Regions from separate parts of the Williamsia sp. D3 genome, predicted to be linked through region 1. Evidence: predicted binding sites of a transcription regulator. Region 1 holds the regulator's gene; the other holds the start of a gene.
What was found. The regulator LexA, encoded in region 1, represses DNA repair genes until DNA is damaged. The targets are predictions, from matches to a motif close to CGAACANNTGTTCG.

Region 1 (7,392 bases):
GCCCAGATGGAGTACATGCTCCCGCGGCTTCGTGGCTGGGGTGAATCCATGTCCCGGCAGGCGGGTGGCCGTGCCGGCAGCAATGGCGGCGTCGGACTGCGCGGACCCGGTGAGACCAAGATCGAGACCGACCGTCGACGGATCCGCGAACGCACCGCGAAACTGCGGCGCGAGATCCGCGAGATGAAGACGTCACGAACCACTAAGCGCGCCAAGCGAAAGCAGGCTGCCGCGTCAGCGGTGACCATCGTCGGGTACACGAACGCCGGCAAATCGAGTTTGATCAACGCGTTGACCGGATCGGGCGTGCTGGTCCAGAACGCCTTGTTCGCAACCCTCGATCCGACAACCCGTCAGATGTCCCTCGAGGATGGCCGTGAACTGGTCATCACCGACACCGTCGGATTTGTCCGGCATCTGCCCACCCAGCTGGTCGAGGCCTTCCGTTCGACCCTCGAAGAAGTCGCCGACGCCGATCTGCTCCTGCACATCGTTGATGGTTCGGATCCGGTTCCGACCGACCAGATCATGGCGGTGCGGAAGGTGATCGAATCCGTGCTCGAGGAGGAGAAGGCAACAGCTCCGCCCGAACTGCTCGTGATCAACAAGATCGATGCGGCCGACCCGCTGGTACTGGCGCAGCTCAAAGGGCTGTTCCCGACAGCCGTGTTCATCTCGGCGGCCACCGGCGAGGGCATCGACGTACTCCTCGACCGCATCCGGGAGTCGGTGGCCAGGAACGACGTGCACGTCAGTGTCCGGGTGCCGTATGAGCGTGGCGACCTCGTGTCCCGGATCCATGCCGAGGGTGACGTATTGACCGAACGTCACGAACCGGACGGGACTGCGATCACCGCCACGGTGCCTGCCGCGCTGTCGCGCCAGCTGGCATCTCTGGCCATTCCCGAGGCGGCCGAATAGCGCTTCGAACTGCAGCTTTGGGACAGATGTAGAATCCGGTTACAGTTGGATATCCAACCAATGCCACCTGTAACGGAGACCTGACGATGGAACGCACCCTTTTCGAGCCCGAGCACCTTCTCTTCCGTGATTCGTACCGGAGCTTCCTCGAACAGCACGTGGCGCCGAACCACGAACGCTGGGAAGAGCAGAACCTGGTGGACCGGGATGTCTGGGTCGAAGCAGGAAAGAACGGATTCCTCGCGGTGGAGGCGCCCGAGGAGTTCGGTGGCGGGGGAGTCGACGACTTCCGTTACAACACCATCATCGACGAAGAGACCGTCCGCGGCGGCTATAGCGGTATCGGATTCGCGCTGCACAACGACGTGGTGGCGCCGTACCTGCTCGACCTCTGCAATGACGAGCAGAAGGCACGCTGGCTGCCCGGCTTCGTGTCCGGTGAGCTGATCACCGCGATCGCGATGACCGAGCCCGGCACCGGGTCCGATCTCCAGGGCATCAAGACCAACGCCAAGAAAGACGGCGACAACTGGGTGCTGAACGGTTCCAAGACGTTCATCACCAACGGTATCAACGCGGACCTCGTCATCGTGGTGGCCCGCACCGACCCCGAGGCCGGTGCGAAGGGGTTCAGCCTGCTGGTGGTCGAGCGCGGTATGGAGGGATTCGAACGCGGCCGCAATCTTGACAAGGTCGGGATGAAGGCGCAGGACACCGCCGAGCTGAGCTTCGACAACGTCAAGGTGCCCGCCGAGAACCTGCTGGGCGAGGAGGGGATGGGCTTCATCTACCTGATGCAGAACCTCCCGCGGGAGCGCCTGTCGATCGCTGTTGTGGCGGCCGGTGCGATGGAGTCGGTTCTCGAGACGACAATCCAGTACACGAAGGACCGCAAGGCATTTGGCCGCCCGATCGGTAGCTTCCAGAACTCGCGGTTCCTGCTCGCCGAACTGGCGACGTCCACCGCTACCACCCGTGTGTTCGTCGATCGGTGTATCGAACTGCTGAACGAGAAGAAGCTCACCGTTCCGGACGCGGCGATGGCGAAGTACTACGCCACCGAGAACCAGGTCCACCTCATCGATCGTTGCCTGCAACTGCACGGTGGCTACGGCTACATGCGTGAGTACTCGGTGGCCAAGGCCTTCCTCGATTCGCGCGTTCAGACCATCTACGGCGGCACCACCGAGATCATGAAGGAAGTCATCGGCCGAAGCCTCGGGGTCTGAGTACGAGTTTCATAACTACGCGAAGTGGGGTGCACCGGAAGGTGCACCCCACTCGTGTCTGCGTAGTCCCCGCGTCCCCGGTTACCGAGGATGTTGCCGGACGCCTCAGAGGCGCCGCATCACCGTGACGACTTTGCCCAACACAACGGCGTTGTCGCCGGGGATGGGGTCGAACACCGGGTTGTGCGGCATCAGCCACACCGCATCCTTGGTGCGTTTGAACGTCTTGACGGTCGCCTCTCCGTCGATCATGGCCGCGACGATGTCGCCGTTGTCTGCGACATTCTGCTGTCTGACGACCACCCAGTCGCCGTCACAGATGGCGGCATCGATCATCGACTCGCCGACCACCCGCAGGAGGAACAGAGACCCTTCCCCGACAAGCTCTTTCGGTAGCGGGAACACGTCTTCGACGGCTTCCTCGGCCAGGATCGGCCCGCCGGCCGCGATGCGGCCGAGGACCGGAACGAACGTCGGTGTCGGCAGTGATTCGTCGGGTACCTGGACCTGGCCGGCCGCCGTGGCCGGGTTGAGGTCGGTGTCCTGGATGTTGACCGCCCGGGGACGGTTGTTCTCGCGCTGGAGGAATCCTTTGCGCTCGAGGGTGCGGAGCTGATGAGCGACCGACGACGTGGAGGTGAGGCCGACGGCATCACCGATCTCGCGGATGGACGGGGGATAGCCGCGTTCGCGGACCGACGCCCGGATCACCTCCAGCACGGCTTTCTGGCGCGGGGTCAGAGACCCCTCGGCCAGCGGTTCGGAAGTGACCACCGTCGCGGCCGCCGCGTCCGGCGGCGTCCGGGTGTCTGTCGTATCGGCCATCAGGTCCTCCAGTTCGTACGGTGTCCGGCCAAGGTGTCGTAGCTGTCGAGAGAAGAAAACGCACACGTTGTTCGTTGGATTATGGGGATCACGCTAATGCAATCAGTCACAACTCTCAAACATTTGTTCGATTGGGCGTGGCGTGTGTCGGACCCCCGTGATACAACTCGAACATTCGTTCAATCGAACGAGTGATCGAACTGTTGACCCGAGGATCGAACAATGACTGCAGCCACCACCATCAGCCGCCCGGCCGCTGAGCGGCCCCGTCGCCGCCTCGCCCGAGTCGGTGGGCCCGTCGCCTCCGATCAGTACACCCGCACGGCGCGAGCGCGTGTCGACAGTACTCGCCGACCGGCCGACCGCAGGCTCGCCGCAGACCGCCGTGTTGTGGTGGGCTGCTCCGAGCCGGGCAGTTCCGCACCGTCGGTTGCCGTCGAGCGCGATGTGTATTTCCGCCGACGTGCCTGGGCCGGAGCCGCCGTGGTCGGAATCGGCCTGATGATGCTCGTGCTGTTCCTCATGTTCTTCGGCCGGGTTGTCGAGAGCGGTGCCGCTCCGGCGAACACCGGGACGGCGGTCGTCCACGTGCAGTCGGGAGAATCGTTGGGCGACATCGCCTCTCGAATCGCACCCGAGATGCCGACCGAAGCGGTGGTGGAGAAGATCATGGACCTCAACGCGATGAGCAATTCAGCGTTGTCGCCCGGGCAATCCCTGGTGACGCCGATCTACGCGCGGTAGCTGCAGTGCTGGGGCAAGCAATCGGCCGGGCGGTATCCTCTACAACAGAGTGTCCGGTCATTCCGACGGGGCCGCTGACGTCCGAGGAACCCTGCATGCACTGCCCGTTTTGCAAGAACGAGGACACGCGGGTCGTCGACTCACGGGTGGCCGACGAGGGCCAGGCGATTCGTCGTCGGCGGGCCTGCTCGCAATGCGGACGGCGGTTCACCACCGTGGAGAGCGCAGTCCTCGCGGTCGTCAAACGCAACGGTGTCACCGAACCTTTCAGCCGCGAGAAGGTGATGAGGGGCGTGAGGCGCGCCTGCCAGGGCCGCGCGGTCGACGATGACCGTCTGCACCTGCTCGCGCAGCAGGTCGAAGAGGCCGTTCGAGCCTCAGGATCGGCCGAAGTTCCCAGCAACGAAGTGGGCCTGGCGATCCTGGGCCCGTTACGAGATCTCGACGAGGTCGCTTACCTTCGCTTTGCGTCGGTGTATCGCTCGTTCGACTCAGTCGAAGACTTCCAGAAAGAGATCGACGATCTGCGAGCGGCCAAACCCTGACCGCTTTCGTCCGGCAGTGGTGCTGCCGGATCAGCGCAGTTCCCGGATGGCCTTGATCGCCCGTTTCTCCGACACGGGATACGCAGTACGCAGGTGCTGTGCGAACAGTCCAACTCTCAGCTCTTCGACGATCCATCCAGCTTGGTCGTTGACCGCGTCCCGGCGACCGGGCGGCACGTGTCGCAGGTGATCAGTCCACGCCGACACCACCCGGTCGATGGCAGCCATCGACTGGGCATCGCGAGCGGCGCCTGCCGGGAGCTGTTCGAGCCTCGACCTCGCAGCATCGAGGTAGCGGGGGATCTCCGAGAGGTGTTCGTCGCGTGTCGCAGAGACGAATCCGTCGAACAGCAGCTCGTCCAGCTGGTCCCGCACGTCGTCTGCGGCGATCGATCTGGCGCCCGCGGTGATCGCCGTTCGTAGGGGCGCCACGCGGGTCAGGATCGTCGCCACCCTGCGTAGTTTGTCCGTTGCCCTCCCGGTTGCCTGGCGGGCCACATTTTCCCGAAGTGCAGCGAATTCGCTTGTCGTCCAGACATTCGGCGGGTTGGGTACAAGGTCCACCACGGCAGCCCGAACGCAATCGGCCAGAAGAGCAGCGGTGTCCGGGTAGGGGCTCTGACTGAGGGCGAGTCGCTCGGCGGTGCTCAGTGTCGATGTCACCGACGGTCGTAGTGGCGGAACGCTGGAGACGATCATCTCGACAACAGCGTCGTACATGTTCGCAGCCTGCTCGGCCTGGGTGGGTACGGCGACCACCGTGAAACCACTGCCTCGGCGGGTCAGGGCGGGATAGCTTGTGATGTCTTGCCCGGCAACAGAACTGCGCAATGTGCGGCTGATGTCTCCGAAGGTGTCAGCGGTCCACGTGGTGGCCACAGGTCGGGATGCGGTGCCGGCCTCACTCTCCAGGGCAGCGCGAGATCTACCGGCCAGTCGATCCTGCAGTTCGCGCAGCGACTTGGAACGTCCGAGAACTTCGCCGTCGGTGGTGACCGCAGTGAAGGTCATACGCAGGTGGCCGGGGAGTGCGGCAAGTCGTAAATCTGATGCTGCTACGTCGACACCCGTGCGCGCACGGATCTCGGCGGCCACCGCCTCGGTGAGAGGCTTGCTCCTCGGTGTCACCGACTCCAGTATTTGCCCGGCCAGGTCGGGGGCCGGTCCCACTTGCCGCCGTAGGGATTTCGGCAGGGTGCGGATCAGCTCGGTGATCAGCTCCAAGCGCATGCCGGGGACCAGCCAGTCGAATCCAGAGGGCCGGGCACGCACGAGCAGCGACAACGGGATGAGCACACTTACGCCGTCATCGACGGTGCCGGGCTCGAACCGGTAACTCAAGGCATAACTTGTGTCTCCCTGACGCCAGTGGTCGGGAAACCCGGCCGGGTCGGTGGCGGCAGCGTCGGCCACGAGGTCGGCGGGATCCAGATCCAGCAAGGTGGGGTCAGCTTTGCGTGCGGTCTTCCACCACGTGTCGAAGTGTCTGCCCGACACCACTTCTTCGCCGATGTGACGGTCGTAGAAGGCGAAGAGCTGGTCGTCGTCGACGATGACGTCGGTGCGCCTCACCCGGTGAACCGACTCCTCGGCGTCCTCGAGCAACGCGCGATTGCGGTGAAAAAACGGGTGTTGTGTACGCCAGTCACCCTCCACGAGCGCGTGGCGGATGAACAACTCGCGAGCAACGGCGGGATCGATCGAGCCGTAGTTCACGCGTCGTTTGGTGACCAGCGGGACGCCGTAGAGGGTGACCCGCTCGTAGGCCATGGCCGCTGAGTGTTTCCCGGACCAATGAGGCTCGCTGTACTGCCGTTTGACGAGGTGCCCGGCCAGGCGCTCGGCCCATTCCGGTTCGATGCGTGCGGCGGTACGCGCCCAGAGCCGAGAGGTCTCCACGATCTCGGCCGCCATCACGAACCGTGGTGGTTTCGACGAGAGATGAGATCCCGGGAAGATCATGAACTTCGTGCCGCGAGCGCCCAGGAACTCCTTGGCGTCTCCCTCGCGGACGCGATCTGGCTGAGCAGACCGGACAGGATGGATTGATGAATCGACGCCGCCGATGGCGATTCATGGTCTGGTGCGGTCACCGTCGCAGGAACCGACCACCCGAGGTCCTTGGCGATCCGGACCAGCTGCGCGTGCAGGTCTCGCCATTCGCGGATTCGCAAGCTGTGCAGATACTCTCGACCGCACCGCTTCCGGAACTGGTTCGACGACAACTCCGAGCGTAGTTCGTCCAGGTAGGTCCACAGATTCAGCAGGGTCAGGAACTCCGACCCCGGAGCGGCGAAGCGCGCATGCGAGGCATCGGCCGCCTGGCGGTGTTCGGCCGGCCGCTCGCGTACGTCCGGAATCGACAGTGCGGCCGCCAACACGAGCATCGGGCCGACCACGCCCTGTTTGTCGGCCTCGACCAGCATGCGCGCCAGCCGCGGATCGACAGGTATGCGAGCGAGCGACCGTCCGATCGGGGTGAGTCGGCGCACGGGGTTGTCGGCCGAGGCAGGTTCGAGCGCCCCGAGTTCGTCCAGTAGTTGCTGGCCGTCTCGGATCGCCCGCTGATCCGGCGGCTGTACGAACGGGAACCGGCCGACGTCGCCGAGCCCCAGAGAGGTCATCGTGAGGATCACCGACGCGAGGTTGGTGCGCAGGATCTCGGGCTCGGTGTACTCGGGCCTGCTCTCGAAGTCCTCTTCGCTGTAGAGCCGGATGCACACACCTGCGGCCACGCGGCCACACCGCCCCGCCCGCTGCCGTGCGCTGGCCTGCGAAATCGGCTCGATCGGCAGCCGCTGCACCTTGGTGCGCGTGGAGTAGCGCGACATCCGGGCGGTGCCGGCGTCGATGACGTAGTGGATTCCCGGCACGGTCAACGATGTCTCGGCAACGTTGGTGGACAACACGATTCGCCGACCTCGGTGACTGGAGAACACCTTGTGCTGGTCTGCCGCGGACAGCCGGGCGAACAGCGGGACGATCTCGATGCCACGGGATTCAAGGTGTGCAAGCGATTTCGCGGTATCGGTGATCTCGCGTTCGGTGGGCAGGAACACCAGGATGTCGCCTGGGCCGTGAGAGCACAGCTCGTCGACGGCGGCCCCGATGGCCTGTAGCTGATCGAG
Region 2 (7,392 bases), on a different contig from region 1:
GGATATCCGGAAACCCGCGGCAGCCAGTCCACCGATCACCGTAGGTCCGGTCCATCCCACCGACGCGTGTGCCGCGACGCCGACCGGTTTGTCGACCACCACGATGTCGTCGTCGGAGTAGATGATCTCCATGCCCTCGACCGGCTGGGCCTCGATGGTGAGCACGCGGGCCGGTGCCGGTAACAGCACCTCGAGCCATTGACCGCCGATAAGCTTGTGCGACTTGCCGACCGGCGAACCGTCGACGCTGATGTCCCCGTCGTCGGCGAGCTGAGCCGCCACCGTCCTCGACAATCCGAGCATGCGGGCAACGCCCGCGTCGGTGCGCATTCCGTCGATCCCGTCCGGGATCGGCATCGACCGTGATTCACGCATCGGGTGCCTGACGGTCGCTCTGCGTCGAGCCGGTCGCGGTGTCGGAGTCGGTCAGGGCGGGGTCGTCGGCGTCTTTTGCTCCACCCGAACGCGTTCCGTCGAACTCGAATCCGAACAGGGTGAGCACCACCAGACCGATCGCGCCGCACACCACGGCGGAGTCGGCGACGTTGAACACGGGCCACCAGCCCACCGACATGAAGTCGACCACATGGCCGCGCAGCGGGCCTGGGGCCCGGAAGATGCGGTCGATCAGGTTACCGAGAGCACCACCGAGCACAAGACCGAGACCGAGCGCCCACCAGATCGAGCCGAGCCGATGGCTGTAGCGGATGATCCCGGCGACCACGGCGAGCGCGATCAGCGTGAGGATCCACGTATAGCCGGTGGCCATCGAGAATGCGGCGCCGCTGTTCCGTACGAGCTTGAAGGTGACGGTGTCGCCAATGATTTCCACCGGGTCGCCGGGTTCGATCAGGGCGACCGCGACGATCTTGGTGATCAGGTCGGCAACCAGCACGGTGACCGCCACGACCAAGAGGATCAGCCACATCCTGGGACGGGTGGGGTTGCCCGTCGTGCTGTCGGCCGGGGAGGGCGTGGGCTCGTTCGACGGCCGGGGTTCGCTCGACGGTCTGGACCCTTTCTCGCTTGTCACCTGTCCATCATCCACGACCCGGTCGATACGCTGGCTGCCGTGTCCCATCCAGCTCTGGCCCGCGCCACCTCCGGCCCCCTGTCGTCCCGTCTGCTCAGCACGCCGGTTGTGATCTCCGCGGTGACGGTTGTGGCGATCGGGCTCGCCGGTTGCGGTTCCGATGACGAACCGCCGCCTCCGCCGCCGTCGGGGTGCGCCACCGATTCGACGGCGGGTTCCAGCTCTGCGGCGCTCTTGCCGGTGCCTCCGGCGAAGGTCACGGTGGAGACGAACGGCGCCGAGCCCAGGTCGGTGCCGGTCGCGGGATTCGATCGCGGGACCGCGCAGTCGGCGAAGTTGGTCACCACGTCCACGTTTGCTTCTGCGACCGGGCAGCAGGATGCCGACTCGGGCGCGACCACGGTCGATCTGCCGATGACGGTCAGGGTCAACTGCACGGACGCAACCGACATCGATCTCCGGATCGGAGATGCAGGTTCCCCCGACACTGCCCTGGACCAGGCGCTCGAGGCCCAGAACGGCTCGCGCGCGGGCATGAGCATCGGGCCCGGCGTGGCGCCCATCTCGCTGCGAATACTGCCGACCGAGAAAGCCGACGACAGTGCCCGTCAGGCCGTCGAAGAAGCGCTGGTCGCTACGCTGCAGCGGTCTGTGACCCTGCCGACCGAGCCGATCGGGGTCGGGGCGCGCTGGCAGGCCGTTCGGACGGTGAACGCCGGGGCGACGGTGCGTCAGACGATCACCGCCACTCTCACCGCCCGCGAGGGCGAGCGGCTGACCATCGACTACAGCATCGACGAGTCGCCCACCGACTCTGCGTTTCGGCTCCCCGACGGTGGCGTGTTGACCATCGACGCCTACTCGATGACGGGGGCCGGTTCAGTGGTGATCGACCTGGCCAGGGGCGTGCCGATTTCGGGCCAGCTGAAGATCTCTGGTGGCCGGACCCTCGTCGGTGCCGAGGGAGCACAACCGTTCAGTCAGCTGCTCGGCTTCGATTCGGCGTGGTCGCCGGCCAACTGACGTCGACACAAAAAAGCGCCGCAGACGACATGTCGTCTGCGGCGCTTTTGGTTCTGATGTGGGTGTCAGCTAGTTGCTGGGCACATCGGGCTCTTCTCGTTGGCTCCGCTGAGCAGCAGGCACACCGTCGTCTTCGACAGCTTCCAGCGTCCTTCGTTATAGGCGATCAGCGCCTCGACCTGCGTCTGCGGCTGGTCGGGGAAGTTGATCTTCACGTTGGCCTTGGCCTGGTTGGCTCCGGCGGGACGCACGGGGGCGACGATCTCGTAGGTGACGTCGGGGTTGGCCTTCATACCCGCGATCAGCTTGTCGAAGATCTCCGGATCCGCATCCGATCCCTCGACGAGTTCGGTCTTCTCGGTATTCGGGATGTTGGGGTCGAGTGCGGTCACCAGCATGTCGTTGAGCGCGGCGGCCGTCGGCGGCTTCTTGGGGTCGGTGAGGACGCCGTCGCCGCCTGGGGCGGTGGAGCCGCTTGGCCCGGCATCCGAGGTGGTGGTGGTCGTGGTGGTGGTGGGGTCACTGCTGCCGCCGTCATCTGAACAGGCAGCGATGGAAACAAAGGCGCATAGTGCGACGCCGGCGGTCACGAACTTGCGAAGCTTCAAAATCCGTCCTTACTCATTGTCACCGCTACCACCGAAATGGAGGCAGTGAGAACTAGTCGGTCGGCCGCTTGGGCCGTCGGTCCTGCCCCACTATGCCAAAAACATGTCGAGTTGACGCATAGCGGTGAAGCCGTCGAAGCTGGCGGCGTGGTCAGAACACAACCTCTGGTGTCGATTCTCACCACCGGTGGCACCATCGCCAGTCGCCGATTTGCCGATGGCGCGCGTCCGGCGCTGGCCGCTGATGAGCTGGTGGCGGGCAGTGCCGAAGCCGGCGTCGAGCTTCGGAGCCGCGAGGTGCTCCACCTCGATTCCTCGTCTCTGCTGCCGGAGGACCTCGACGCGGTGCGGTCGGCGGTGGTGGCCGAGCTCGAGGATCCATCGGTGACGGGAGTGGTGCTGACCCACGGCACCGACACCATGGAGGAGACGGCGATGCTGATCGATCTGATGCACGCCGACCCCCGGCCGGTGATCATGACCGGGGCCCAGCGTCCGGCGGATTCACTTCACGCCGATGGTCCGGCGAACTTGTCCGCTGCCATTGCTGCGGCGGTCGATCCCTTGTCTCGCAGGCGAGGGGTTCTCATCGCGATGGGTGGCTCGCTGGTACCGGCTCGTGGCACCGCCAAGTTCGACAGTGCCGCCGATGCACCTTTTGCCACCGTGCGCGCCGATCTCCCCCGGGCTCTGCTCCCGCCGACCTCCATCGCCGGCACGAGGGTGGACATCGTGATGTTGTATCCCGGCGTCGACCCCTCGATCATTGGTTGGTGCGCGGGCGCGGGCGCGACGGGAATCGTGTTGGTAGCCACGGGTTCCGGTAACACGCACACCCGGGTGGTGGATGCGGTGGCCGATGCCATCGGCCGTGGCGTTGTGGTGGTCGTGTGTTCCCGGGTTCCGCGGGGAGAGATCGTCGCGACGTACGGCGGCGGCGGCGGCGCTGTTGATCTGGCCGCCCGTGGCGCGATCATCTCGCCGTGGTTGCGGGGGCCCCAGGCACGAATTGCGTTGCAGGCGTTGCTCGCCGGTGGCGCAGGGCATGCCGATGTCGCGGAATTTTTCGCCGCCGAGTAGACGTCCGGCCCCTGAGCTCGCGCGCCGGCGCCTTATGTGCGCTTGGGCCGCTTACTACTTGGATCAATTCGGTGATTCGTCGCAGTCACCCGTGTCGTCATTGTCTGGGCTCGCAATCAACTCGGCCACGTTGTGTTGCTGGAGCTGCATGCGTTCTTCGCGTTCAATGAGTGCTTGTTGTCGTTCGGTGATGATGTTTTGCCATGCCGCTTCGATGGTGTGGTCGGTGTGGTGGGCCCGGTTGATGCGTGGGTGTTGGTCGGGGTCGATGTATGTGGGTGGGATCCAGGCGACTCGTCCGGCGTCGGGGCCGTCGGTGACCATGACTGTCTGCCATTGATCCTCGCCGGGTCCGATCATCTTGTGGTGAGGCGGACACGCAGGCGCGAGTTCGTCGACGTCGGTGTGTCCGCCGTCGGCCCAGGCGGTGGTGTGATGAATTTCGGTCCAGGAGATCGGGTTACGACAGCCCGGGCTGGTGCAGCCTCGGTCTTTAGCGAACAACGCCATCCGCTGGCCTTGTTGGGCAGTGCGTTTGGCGCGTCCGAAGTACAGGACGTCGGCCGTGTGGTTGGCGAACACCGCCAGTGATTTGTCCGACCGCGCCGCCAACTCCAACGCATCCTTCACGGGTACATCGACGCCGGAGGCGGTATGGGCGATCCCCGCGGCCTCATCAAGCTGCTGCTTGGTCATCGTGATGATCACCTGCACCGGCAGGCCACGGTGGGAGCTACCGAGCAGTTTGTACTCCAAAATGGTCTTCATGATCGCCTTGAAAGCATCATGCTGACGCTGGGCTCTACTCCGGGAATCGCGCCCCGCGGCAGCCTCGATGATCGCCGGATCCATGGTCGGATCGTCAGCAGCGCCGGTCGGTGAGTTCGGGTCATCAGGATTGTTCATTCCCGGTGCGGCCCATACATCCATCACCGTGCGAAACAACGCCAACGTCTGAGGGTCGAGGTTGCCGGTGATTTTGGCCATCATGTCCAACCCCTGATCACCATCAGACAGGCCGCGGTTGCGTCTGCGGTCGGCATCATCGGTCAGTGAGCCATCGGGATCAACCCGGGCCAACACTTCCCGACCACACACCTCGAGTTCGGTGGGAGTGGATATGCGGGCGTTGTCGGTCATCCACGCATCGACCACGTCATAGACTTCCGGTGCTGATTTGTGCGGAATCTTGTCGCGGACTTTGAGCATCACATCCATGTGCGCCAACCCAATTGCCCCGTCGGCGAGGGCTTGGGCAGCGGCCGGGCATTTCGGGGGCAGCGGCTCGCCTTGCATCGACATCAATTCGCCGGCAGCATCCAGTGCTTTCAACCGCGATGACGCATCACCGCGAGACACCCGCAGCTCATTCATCACAAACCGATGCAACGTCGAATGACCAGCCTTACGAAACAAGCCCCGATCATTGACCTCCTGCAACCGCTTGAGGCCCTGAAACGTCAGTGCCCGAACCACTCTCTCGTTCACCCGCACCAACTCAGCAACCTGCACATCATCAACGTCCACCGACGACGCACTAGCAATCCTCTGCAGCAGCGCATCAAGATCGCGATACAACCCCACCAACACCGGCATTGGCGGTGGATCCACCGTCACCGAATCACTCATCGACAAGCCCCCCAGCCCTCGAACCCCTTTCACCGAGTCTACCAACAGAACCGGACAATGTCGAACACATGTTCTATTTCAACTCTGTCCCCCACCTACGATGAAAGGGGGCCAAATTTATTGGTAGAGAGAACAATCAAGCAGCGCGCTGCGTGTAGCTGTCGACATACTGCTGGCCCGACAATCGCGAGAGGGTCGCCATCAGATGGTCCGTGGCCTCACGTACATCCGTTGAACTATCGGCCGAAAACTGCGACAAGACAAGGGGCTGCCCGACTACGACGTCCACCTTGCCAGGCCGCCACAGCCGCGCGCCAGGAGGGTTCACGCGGTCGGTTCCCTTGAGCGCCAAAGGCACAACCGGCGCACCCGTCGTCAAGGCGACACGCATCACGCCGGTTCTCCCCCGGTGCAGCAGCCCATCTCTCGATCGCGAGCCCTCAGGGTGGATGCCCCACACACCGCCGGCACCGACGATGGCGACAGCTTCATCGAGTGCGGAAACGCTTGCGGCACCCCCTCGGCGGTCAATGGCAAGTTGCCCGGTGGCCGAGAAGAACCACCGCTGCACACAGCCACGAATACCCGTGCCCGTGAAGTACTCCGCCTTGGCGACAAAGGTGACCCGGCGCGGCAACACGAGAACCATCAGCAGAGAGTCGACCACCGCCAAGTGGTTCGCCGCCACGATCACAGGTCCGGTCGGGGGAAAGTTCGACAACCCGACAACGTGTGGACGCGCGACGAGCCGCAGAAAGGGACCGATCAAGACATATTTGAAAACCCAGTACCACATGGATCGACCTCCTCTTGTAGACATCGTCTACTCCGTTGGTAGACACTGTCTACATGGCGGATCCTCCAGATACAAGAGCGCTCTTGGTGCAGGCAGGCATCGAACTCGTCGACTCTGCGGGGCTCGCTTCGGTCGGACTCAGATCGATTGCGCGACACGCGGGCGTGTCACACGGAGCGCCAAGACGCTATTTCCCCACTCACCGGAGCCTGTTGGCGGCAATCGCAGCGGCCGGCCTGGACGATCTGAAAACAGCTATGGCGGAGTCAGATTCGGAGCCGTCTACTTCACCGAACACAACACTGTCAGCGATGGCTCGCGCTTACGTCGATTTCGCCGCACGCCGACCCGGGATGTTCGAACTGCTGTTCCGCCACGATCTACTCGAAGGTGGTGGCGAAAACTTGCGCGGCACGACGATCCCCATGCTCACGACCGTGGAGGGGCTGGTCGCGACCGTTGTCGGGCGCGACCAGGCGAGCAGCCGAGCCTTGTTGCTGTGGGCGTCGATACACGGAATCGCCTCGCTGACCGCGACTCGCGCGCTCGACGTGTTCGAGACAGACCTCGACGCCATGGTGACCGACGCCGTGTTTGTCCACCTGCATGCAGCCGCCGAGCAGTGATCGTTACTCATCCTCGTTCGCGAACCGGAGATGTTCTTCCGGCCAATCCAGGCTGAGCAGTGGATCCGCCACTTCCAACTGCGGATCGTCCAGCGAGAACGTCTTGGCGAATCCCGGCCCGCCACTTCGTGTTTCGAATCGAACCGTGACCCGGCCGTGTCCGCTGCCCTGGACCCACCCGTGCCCGTACTCGCGATGGTGCACATCGTTGCCGGTGGTCCAACGCAGTCGGTCGGCGTTGGGGTCGCGACCGCCCGGGTGGTACATCTCCTCCGATGTCGATTCCGCGCTTGACTCCGGGGCCTCGAAAGTGGAGTCGAGCTCGGGGAACATCGCAAACTGCTGCACCGCCGTCAGTCCCGAGAAACCAACGCCGACAAGGCGGATGGGCCCGATCTCCTGGGGATCCAACGCTAGTCGCTGCGCGGCAGCAGTGAGTACGGGCAGCTCGGTGGTCGCAGCCGCAAGAGTGGTCGACCGGGTCAGCACCGACATGTCCGACTTCTTCAGTTTGACCACCACCGTGCGCGAGCCCCGCCCATCGGCGAGCAGTCTCCGATGCGCAGACGTCGCAGCCCGCTCGACAGCACCGCGCAG

Region 2: the regulator LexA is predicted to act here: its motif matches at 5,435-5,448, upstream of W823_RS50165 (HNH endonuclease signature motif containing protein).

Annotation. Positions count from the first base shown of each region.
Region 1 covers NZ_AYTE01000026.1:329,544-336,935, reverse strand. Annotated here, with positions in the region: gene hflX (GTPase HflX) at 1-921, shown strand, start outside; gene W823_RS46615 (acyl-CoA dehydrogenase family protein) at 1,008-2,150, shown strand; gene lexA (transcriptional repressor LexA) at 2,256-2,975, opposite strand; gene W823_RS56680 (LysM peptidoglycan-binding domain-containing protein) at 3,198-3,719, shown strand; gene nrdR (transcriptional regulator NrdR) at 3,815-4,264, shown strand; partial or broken gene hrpA (ATP-dependent RNA helicase HrpA) at 4,295-7,392, opposite strand, start outside.
Region 2 covers NZ_AYTE01000031.1:470,817-478,208, forward strand. Annotated here, with positions in the region: gene W823_RS50140 (RluA family pseudouridine synthase) at 1-375, opposite strand, end outside; gene lspA (signal peptidase II) at 368-1,048, opposite strand; gene W823_RS56800 (hypothetical protein) at 1,073-2,056, shown strand; gene W823_RS50155 (hypothetical protein) at 2,122-2,664, opposite strand; gene W823_RS50160 (asparaginase) at 2,812-3,744, shown strand; gene W823_RS50165 (HNH endonuclease signature motif containing protein) at 3,808-5,373, opposite strand; gene W823_RS50170 (1-acyl-sn-glycerol-3-phosphate acyltransferase) at 5,510-6,169, opposite strand; partial or broken gene W823_RS59700 (TetR/AcrR family transcriptional regulator) at 6,223-6,381, shown strand; gene W823_RS59705 (TetR-like C-terminal domain-containing protein) at 6,481-6,795, shown strand; gene W823_RS50180 (DNA polymerase IV) at 6,799-7,392, opposite strand, start outside.